4 regions of the Mesorhizobium loti R88b genome follow, and region 1 is predicted to be linked to each of the others. Evidence: riboswitches for the same ligand, from Rfam matches in the RefSeq annotation. Region 1 holds a riboswitch; each other region holds the start of a gene.
What was found. Region 1 has a riboswitch for cobalamin ahead of EB235_RS18735 (CbtB domain-containing protein). Riboswitches for the same ligand answer to the same signal wherever they lie in the genome.
Positions count from the first base shown of each region.

Region 2: it holds a riboswitch for cobalamin, as region 1 does, so the genes downstream of both, EB235_RS25485 (DUF1636 family protein) here and EB235_RS18735 (CbtB domain-containing protein) in region 1, are expected to answer to the same signal.
Region 3: it holds a riboswitch for cobalamin, as region 1 does, so the genes downstream of both, metE (5-methyltetrahydropteroyltriglutamate--homocysteine S-methyltransferase) here and EB235_RS18735 (CbtB domain-containing protein) in region 1, are expected to answer to the same signal.
Region 4: it holds a riboswitch for cobalamin, as region 1 does, so the genes downstream of both, bluB (5,6-dimethylbenzimidazole synthase) here and EB235_RS18735 (CbtB domain-containing protein) in region 1, are expected to answer to the same signal.

Region 1 is NZ_CP033367.1:3,842,650-3,844,841, reverse strand. Features, by position in the region: gene cobU (bifunctional adenosylcobinamide kinase/adenosylcobinamide-phosphate guanylyltransferase) at 1-168, opposite strand, end outside; gene EB235_RS18740 (CbtA family protein) at 161-964, opposite strand; gene EB235_RS18735 (CbtB domain-containing protein) at 980-1,159, opposite strand; cobalamin riboswitch at 1,193-1,390, opposite strand; gene EB235_RS18730 (aromatic ring-hydroxylating oxygenase subunit alpha) at 1,534-2,192, shown strand, end outside.
Region 2 is NZ_CP033367.1:5,198,838-5,201,029, forward strand. Features, by position in the region: gene EB235_RS25475 (ABC transporter substrate-binding protein) at 1-164, opposite strand, end outside; gene EB235_RS25480 (ABC transporter ATP-binding protein) at 203-991, opposite strand; gene EB235_RS25485 (DUF1636 family protein) at 988-1,449, opposite strand; cobalamin riboswitch at 1,472-1,679, opposite strand; gene EB235_RS25490 (substrate-binding domain-containing protein) at 1,936-2,192, opposite strand, start outside.
Region 3 is NZ_CP033367.1:6,745,000-6,747,191, forward strand. Features, by position in the region: gene EB235_RS32600 (cytochrome P450 family protein) at 1-397, shown strand, start outside; partial or broken gene EB235_RS32605 (cytochrome P450) at 364-639, shown strand; cobalamin riboswitch at 931-1,130, shown strand; gene metE (5-methyltetrahydropteroyltriglutamate--homocysteine S-methyltransferase) at 1,247-2,192, shown strand, end outside.
Region 4 is NZ_CP033367.1:5,646,236-5,648,427, reverse strand. Features, by position in the region: gene EB235_RS27710 (hypothetical protein) at 1-319, shown strand, start outside; partial or broken gene bluB (5,6-dimethylbenzimidazole synthase) at 484-993, opposite strand; cobalamin riboswitch at 1,167-1,347, opposite strand; gene EB235_RS27700 (histone deacetylase family protein) at 1,526-2,192, shown strand, end outside.

The DNA.
Region 1 (2,192 bases):
CCTTAAGCGGTGCAGTGCGATGCGCTCGCGCATCTCGTCGTCATAGGCTTGCGCTGTGGCGATATACGCCCATGGTGAGGGCGAGGCCGTCACAAGAATTTCGGCGTGCGCGCTCTTTCCGGAGCGCGCGCCGCCGATGATGAAGGTCAGCTTGCTGCGATTAGGCAAAGCTGTCGCGCAGGCTGCTCGCGGTGCCGGTGAAGCGTCCACGCACCACGCCAACGACAGCGCCGAGCACCAGCCAGAACACCAGATTGGTCAACGTCACCGCCACCACGAACTGGTGGTGCAGGCCTTCCGGGATCGGTGTCTCGAAGCTGTCTGGCTGTGGTGCGCCGACGATGTGCGGTGCAATGATCAACGCCACTGCCAGGATCACCAGCGGCAGCGATCTGCGGAAAGCAATCAAAGCGAGACCGATCGCTGTCGCCACTGCCGTTGCCGTCCACCATATCTGGCGCGGCAAGAGATCGGCCGCAGGCATCGCCGGCAGTTCGGGCTGAAGGCCGAGACCGGGCGCCAGCGTGAACACGGCGAAACCAGCCAACCCCCAGAACACGCCCTGGCGCCAATTGCCGATGCCGCCTGCGAATTCGGAAACCGCAACCAGGATCAGCGCGAAGCCGATGCCGGTGGCGACATTGAAAACCGCACTGTATGCGTGACGCTCGAAGCCGTCGGCAGGCTCCCAGCCCTCATCCTCATGTTCGGGCGCAGTCGCGGCGGCTGGCGCCATGCTCATGGTGTTTGCAGCGGGCGCGGTGCTGCTGGCGGCATTGGTGCCAGCAGCGTTCTCGGCCGGTGCCGCGGCATGGTCGTGCTGATGGCCGGCGCCGGCCTTTTCGTAAACTTCGGCCTGGAGGATGAGAGGGGCGGTGGCATAGGCCTGCATGCAGGCAAGAACGACGCCGGCCACGAGCCCTGCGATCGCCGCGATGAACACGACGTTGCGAAACAGATTCATGATGTCAGATCCTCGTCAGTGGCAGGGAAATGCCATCGAATGGCGGTTGTCATGACCAGCATTGTGGACCGCATCGATATGCGAGAAGCCGACAAACCCGATGATGAAGGTGCCGAGCAGCGCGGCAAGCGCCAGCTGCATGAAGCGCGACTGCGAGGAGACGGAGGCGCCGAGGGAGACGGAAGCAGTAGTCATATCTTGTCCTTTCACCCTCCACCCGAGGGCCTGTCAGTTTTGCCGTCGCCGGCAGGTCTCCTGGCTCGCGGATCAGCGCCCTTCTCCACCTTCCCGAAGACGAATCTTCAGTGGCATATGGAGAGGACTACCGCACACAGTTGCGGGGGCAGCCACGGCATTGGGCAACAAACGAGCCCGCACCGCATTCCCTCTTGGCTCCAAAACGGAACCGACGACTGCGTGACTATAGGGAAAATCACGACACGCGGCAAACCAAATTCCGTCGGCAAGCAGCGCGATTGCGCCATGCCGACAAGACCAGTGGTCCTGGGCACGACAATTGACAATTGTGCTGGCCGGGTGTCGGCTGGCGTCCTCACAGGAAGCCAGCCATGCAGCCCATTGCCAGCGAGCGCGATCCCTATAACGGCCTGACCCGGGCCGAGCCGACGCTGCCCTCATCGGCCTATTGGGATGCGGCAGCCTATCAGCGCGACCTTAATGCCATCTGGTACAAAAACTGGCTGCTCGTCTGTCGCGAGGCCGATCTGGCCCAGCCGCTGGCTTTCCGTCGGTTCCGCATCGGCACGCAGGACATCGTCGTCCTGCGCGACGACACTGGCGAGCTGCGCGCCTTCCACAACACCTGCCGGCATCGCGGTTCGCAGCTTTGCCAGGAGAGCGAGGGCCGGCTGAAGGCGCGGCTGATCACCTGCCCCTATCACGCCTGGTCCTATTCGCTGCGCGGCGACCTCGTGCGCGTGCCGTCGAAATCGCTGCCTGATGGTTTCGACAAGGCCGACCACCCGCTCTATCGCGTCGCCCTTTCGGTGTGGCGCGGCTTCGTGTTCATCAATCTGCAGGAAGACGCGGCAGGCTCGGCGCAGGCATCCTTCGACCCTGCCTCCGGCAATCTCGGCAACTGGCCGCTGGAAGCGCTGGTCTCTGGCCATGTGCTGCGCAAGGTGATGAACTGCAACTGGAAGATCTTTTGGGAAAACTTCAACGAGTGCCTGCATTGCCCGGGCGTTCACAAGGATTTGTCGCGGCT
Region 2 (2,192 bases), 1.4 Mb from region 1:
TTCAGCGCGAAGGCCATCTCGGCCATGTTGAGATCATGGATGACGGCGCGCTTGGGCGGCGCATCGAAGGTCAGCGGTTTGCCGCAGCTGTCGACGGTGACCGGGAAGGCGAAAGCTGTCGAGGCCAGCAGCGAGAGGACAAGCGACAGTGCGAGACGTTTCACGGATTTTGCTCCTTGGTTGAACAGTAGGATGGGTTCGATCAGGACGGTGGCGCGGCACGGTTCGGCACATCGAACACCGTCAGTTCGCGGTCCTCGGTAGGGTGGCGCAGGCGAAACACGTCGACGCCGAAAATCTCGCGGATCAGCTTTTGCGTCAGCGCTTCGCGCGGTACGGCGAGCGCATGCAGCCGCGCTTCGTTCATCACCGCGACCCTGGTGGCGAACGGCGCCACCAACGCCAGATCGTGCAGCACCGCGATCACCGTCATGCCGAAGCCGGCCACGAGTTCGAGCAGCTCGCCACGGGCGCGCGGGTCGAGATGGTTGGTCGGCTCGTCGAGGAACAACACTTTCGGTTGCTGTGCGACGGCGCGCGCAAGCTGGGCGCGTTGGCGTTCGCCGCCCGACAGCGAGCCGATGGTGCGGCCAAGCAGCGGCAACAGGCCGGTCCGGCGCAGCGCGTCGACGACGATGTCGCGTTCGTCGCTCCTGCGCCTCAGGCCGGCATGCGGGACGCGGCCAAGTTCGACATAGTCGATCACCGCCAGCCGCGGATCCGGCTGGTCGGTCTGGCCGACGACGGCGATGTGCAGGGCCCGCTCGGCGGGCGAAATCCTGTCCAGGCGGCGCCCGCCAAGCTTCACCTCGCCCGAACTTGGCCTGAGCATGCCCGAAAGCATACGCAGCAGCGTGGTCTTGCCGGCGCCATTGGGACCGATGATGGCGAGACGGTCGCCTGATGCCACCGACAGGCTGACCGCCTGGACCAGAGCCCGGCCATTCGCAGTCGCGCCGAGATCGCGCGCGTCGAGGAGTGGCATGGTCATCGGCTGTTGCCCGCCAGATTGCCCGGGATGCGAGCCAGCGTCTTGCCGGCCAATCCTGCCGGACGCTGTCCCGAGTTGCACCAGCCATCGGCGAGCGAGGCATAGAGCCTGGCAAATCGCACGAGATCACCGGCATCGGCCTGCGCATCGATGGAGCCGAAGAGATAGGCGGCCTTGCCTGGCGCCTGGAAAGCCACCGTCAGCGGCCACGCACAGCCCGCCATGCATTCTACGCCTTCGACCGTGAAGCCATGCGCCACATCTGGTTCATGGTGGGCCGACAGCCGGGAGCGCAAATCGGCGCACAGGCTTTCACCCGACCTGATGCCAGTCGGGATGTCGCGGCAAAGCGTGCACACGATGATGCGATGGTCGATGGCGCCGTCCAACTTTCCGTCACTTTCCAAAACTGGCGACGGAAGGATGTTGGCGAGCCGGCCGACAAGACCGACGTCCACGTTTCCTCCCGGCACACCCCGTCCGGTCAACATGCTGATGGCAGGTCTCCTGGCTCGCGGGTCTCGGCGCAATCCTGCCTTCCCAGCCTTGCCGGCCAGTGGCATTTCGGATCTTGCTCACCGCTTACAGTTGCGGGGGCAGCCACGGTCTCGATCCCTTGAGGGGTCCCACCGTGTTCCCTTTTCACCCCTTGCCTTTCGGCGCGGGGACCATCACCGGGCCATGCTAATTTTGCCCGAAGCGCATCGCAACGATTCTTTTCGACGAAACCTGTCACCATCCCGGCACCAGCAGCCACTGCTTCCTCGGAGAAAACCCAGGCAACTATTTCCGTTAGTTATGTAATAACAGAACATTAGAGAATCTTCCCCGCCGCTGTCAATCCCTAGGCGCGCCCCTTTCGAGTTGTCGTGACGGCTGTGAAACGCAGACAGGGCGGAGTTCGCGTGAACCCCGCCCTGAATTGGATGGCTAAGGCAGCCGGCCTATTTGCCTGACAGCTGCTTGGCGTTTTCGGGCGTGATAGCCGTGGTGTCGACGGTGACCGTCGTATCCACCGACGAGGCGCAGTCGAGCAGGATCTTCTTCGACATCTCGATCGCTTCCTTCGCACCCGTCGGGTAGGTGAAGGTCGCCGCCCAGTCACCCTTGGCCACCGCCTCGATGCCGCCGGCCGGGCCGGGCAAGCCATCGGTGCCAATGATCTTGACCTCCTTGCCGGCGCCCTTGGCGGCGAGCAGCG
Region 3 (2,192 bases), 2.9 Mb from region 1:
CGAGGAGATCCTGCGCTGGGGCAGCTCAGCGGCCAATCTGCCGTTCCGCTATGCCACCCAGGACGTGGAGATCGACGGATGCATGGTCCGCCGCGGCGATGCCGTCCTGATGGCGTTCGATGCGGCGAACGGGGACGAAAAGGCCTTCGGTCCTGGCGCCGACAGATTCGATGTCACCCGGCGGCACAACCCGCATTTGTCGTTCGGCGAGGGGCCGCATTCCTGCCTGGGCGCTGCGCTGGCGCGCCTGGAATTGCGCTGCGCCTTCCCCGCGCTGTTCGGGCGGCTGGAGGATCTGGCGCTGACCATCGCTGCGGAGGACGTCGTCTACATGCCGTCTTACGTCATTCGCTGCCCGCAGCGCCTGCCGGTCAGCTTCCGCCCTTCCGTCGCTTAGAGAGTGCCGCATTCACCCCGGATTCGGTGATTCTCGGTTCGCCGGGGTGGCTGGTCTCGCACGAGGGGGGCGAGCATGCCCGGTTACGCACGATCGTGGCGCCGGCCTTCAGCAATCGCAGGGTGAAGCTGCTCGCGCAGCAGGTCGAGGCGATCCCCGCGCAGTTGTTCGAGACGCTGGCGGCCCAGCCCCAGTCCGCCGACCTGAGGCGCCACCTCTCCTTTCCGCTTCCGGACATGTTATCAGCGTGCTGATGGGCGAGTGCGCAAGCACGCTGAGCAAAGCCGAGCGGGGAACAAATACCGGGATTCCCGGCGGACCGTGACGGCCTCGCCCCACTTTACGCTCTTGAGCCCGGCGACCTCGATCTGATCCGGCGTCGCCGATGGGGACAAGGATCTCTCCGAGCCTGCACTGATAAGAGGCGGCATCGTAAGCGGCTTTGGGCGAAAGAGACCGATCAGCGCAAGGGCACTATTCGCATCATCACATAAACATCTCGTTATATGTATTGACAAGGAGCGAAGCTGCTGTGATTGTGCGCATGTCGTGGTTCTCCGCGCGGCACTGCCGTAGCGGAGCTAAGAGGGAAGCCGGTGCGATGCCGGCGCTGCCCCCGCAACTGTTAGCGGCGAGCCAAGCCCATTGGTGTCACTGAGGCGAACGGCCTCGGGAAGACGGGCAGAGGCTTTGACCCGCGAGCCAGGAGACCTGCCACGACGAACAACGTCCACGGGCGGGGTGTCTCGGTGGCCGCAGTAGCCCGGCTTCGTGCCGCCTGCTCGCGCGTTCCTTGTCCCCACGCCCCAACCATCGGGGTATGGCATGACTGTCTCTCAACAAATTCCTGTGGCAACGCTCGGCGTGCCGCGTATCGGTCGACGGCGGGAACTGAAATTCGCGCTTGAAAGCTACTGGTCCGGAAAATCTCCCGCTGCCGACCTGCTCGCGACGGCGAAGGCGCTACGCGCCGCCAGCTGGAGGGAGCAGCACGATCGCGGCGTGTCGAAAATCCCGTCCAACGATTTCTCGCTTTATGACCATGTGCTCGACACCGTCGCCATGGTCGGCGCCGTGCCGGCACGATACGTCTGGACTGACGGCGAGGTCCCACTCGATACCTATTTCGCCATGGCGCGCGGCAACCAAGATCAGGCCGCTGATTGCGGACATGCCGGTGACGAGCATGCGGCCAACGGGCATGGCCTTGCCGCGATGGAAATGACCAAATGGTTCGACACCAACTATCACTACATTGTGCCGGAACTTACCGACGATCAGAGCTTTGCCCTCTCGTCGGCGAAACCGGTCGATCATTTCCTCGAGGCCAAGGCGCTCGGCATCCACACGCGCCCGGTCCTGCTTGGACCGGTTACCTTTCTCAAGTTGGCGAAGTCACCTGAGGAAGGTTTCAACCCTATCGCGCTCCTGCCACGGCTGCTGCCCGTCTACGAGGAGCTCCTGCGGAGGCTGAAGCTCGCGGGAGCCGATTGGGTGCAGATCGATGAGCCGGCGCTCGTGGTCGATCTGGTTCCCAACGAACGGGATGCGCTCCAATTCGCCTACTGCCGGCTGTCAAAAGCAGCACCGGAGTTGAAGATCATGGTCGCTACCTATTTCGGATCGCTGGGAGACAATCTCGAGACCGCGATTTCTCTGCCCGTGGCGGGACTGCACGTCGATCTCGTGCGCGCTCCAGAGCAGTTGGAGACCGTCGGCCGGCTCGCGCAGAAGGACCTTGTGCTCTCGCTCGGGCTGATCGACGGCCGCAACGTCTGGCGCGCGAACCTGCCTG
Region 4 (2,192 bases), 1.8 Mb from region 1:
GTGGGGCGTGTCGTTCGTCATCTTCCTGCTGATGCTGGCCCCGGCCGCAGCCATTCTTTTCATGATGCCCGGGCAGCTTGCCGGCTGGGCCTTCGTCCTCGCCATCGTCTTTGCCTGGGCCTTCAAGGCTGCCTTCATTGAACCCTTCGCCATCGCCTGCCTGATGCAGGTCTATTTCAAGACCATCGAGGGCCAGGTGCCAGATCCGGCCTGGGACGCCCGGCTGGCCGAGGCGTCGTCGAAGTTCAGGGAACTCAAGGACAAGGCGCTCGCCTCCTTCGGCGGCTCGCGCTGGGGCACTGCGGGCGCGACGCGCTGATCAGCGCAAGGCGCCGGCGCAACAGCAACGGTGTTGAGATGTGCCACCGCTGACTTGAGTGGTGTCTCACCTTGCCCGCAAAAAATCTCGCTCATGATCAGTTCGGGCAGCGGCAAGCGCCGGCCCCAGCCATGCGTTTCAAGGTCCGGTCTCGGCGCGAACTCGGAGACACGGCCGACGCAGAGATAGGCAATCGGCGTCACGTGCTCGGGAATCGACAGCAGGCTTTTCAATGCCTGCGGCTCGATGATGCTGACCCAGCCGACACCGACGCCTTCGGCCCGCGCGGCCAGCCAGAAATTCTGCACCGCGCAGACCGTGCTGTAGAGATCCATCTCCGGATTGTGCGAGCGTCCGAGCGGCGAACCCTTCGAGCGTTCGCGATCACAAGTGATGCAGATGTTGAGCGCGCTTTCGCAGATGCCTTCCAGCTTGAGCTTGCGGTAGAGCGCCTGCCGCTCTGCCTCGATTTCAGACAGTTCCTGTTCGCGCGCGGCCAGGAACAAGTCACGCACCTTCTCTCGCCGTGCGGCATCGCGAATGACGATGAAGTTCCATGGCTGCATGAAGCCGACCGATGGCGCGTGATGGGCCGCAAGCAGCAGCCGCGCCAGCACCTCATCGTCGATCGCGGTTGGCAGGAAATGGCTGCGCACGTCGCGCCGTGTGAACATGGCGCGGTAGACCGCGTCACGCGCTGTCTGGTCGAATCCGTCGCCCATAGGAGCGGTCATGTGTTCCGGCATCGCGTGTCCCCTTGCGATTGCAATAGTTTGACATCGTCAGAGCGCACTTTGTGCGTCCAAGTGGACGCACGTTGCTCTGATGCCACCCGCCTGACCATGCGGATGACGATGCCTGCCAGGCCGGTCTTCTGGCTCGGGATCAACCCGCGTCCGGTGCCTTCCCGTCATCGACAGTGGCATTTACCGGCGCGGTCCCCCTCACAGCGTTGGGCACGCCACGGAGTTCAACCGTGTTCCCGATTCTCCCGCCAGAGCATTTGCAGCCAAGTGGAATCACTTGGCGTCGCAGAATGCGGCTAAATAAATAGACCGGCGGGCACCAGGCAGTGGCGGCGACCTTACGCCGAAGCGCCCGCGGCGCCAACCCCCGCGGCGACGCCAATGGACGCGGGCGTGATTTTCCCCAGCCATCAAGCCGCAACGCATGGCCATCGCGGCGCCGGGGCACTAGATAGGGAGCATGACAACCCGTCTCTACACGCACCCGATCTTCCTCGAACACCTCACGCCGCCCGGCCATCCCGAGCGGCCGGACCGCTTGCGCGCCATCGAGCGCGTCCTCGACGACGAGGCCTTTGCCGCACTCGACCGCGTCAAGGCGCCGGAGGGCGATGAGGCCACCATCCTCTATGCGCATCCAGCCGATTTCGTCGCCCGCGTGCGCGCCGCCATTCCTGACGAGGGCATCGCCCGCATCGACGCCGACACCACGGCCAGCCCGAAGAGCTGGCAAGCGGTGATCACCGCGATCGGCGCCGCCAATGCGGCCGTCGACGATGTCTTTTCGGGCCGCGCCGACAATGTCTTCGTCGCCGCCCGCCCGCCTGGCCACCACGCCGAAAAAAACACGGCGATGGGCTTCTGCTTCTTCAACACGGCGGCGATCGCTGCCCGCTATGCGCAGAAGAAGCATGGCGTCGAGCGTGTTGCCGTCGTCGACTGGGATGTGCATCACGGCAACGGCACGCAGGATATCTTCTGGGATGATCCGTCGGTGCTCTATTGCTCGACGCATCAGATGCCGCTTTATCCCGGCACCGGCGCGAAGAGCGAGACCGGAGCCGGCAACATCGTCAACGCGCCCTTGGCGCCACAGACCGGCAGCGAGGTGTTTCGCGATGCGTTCC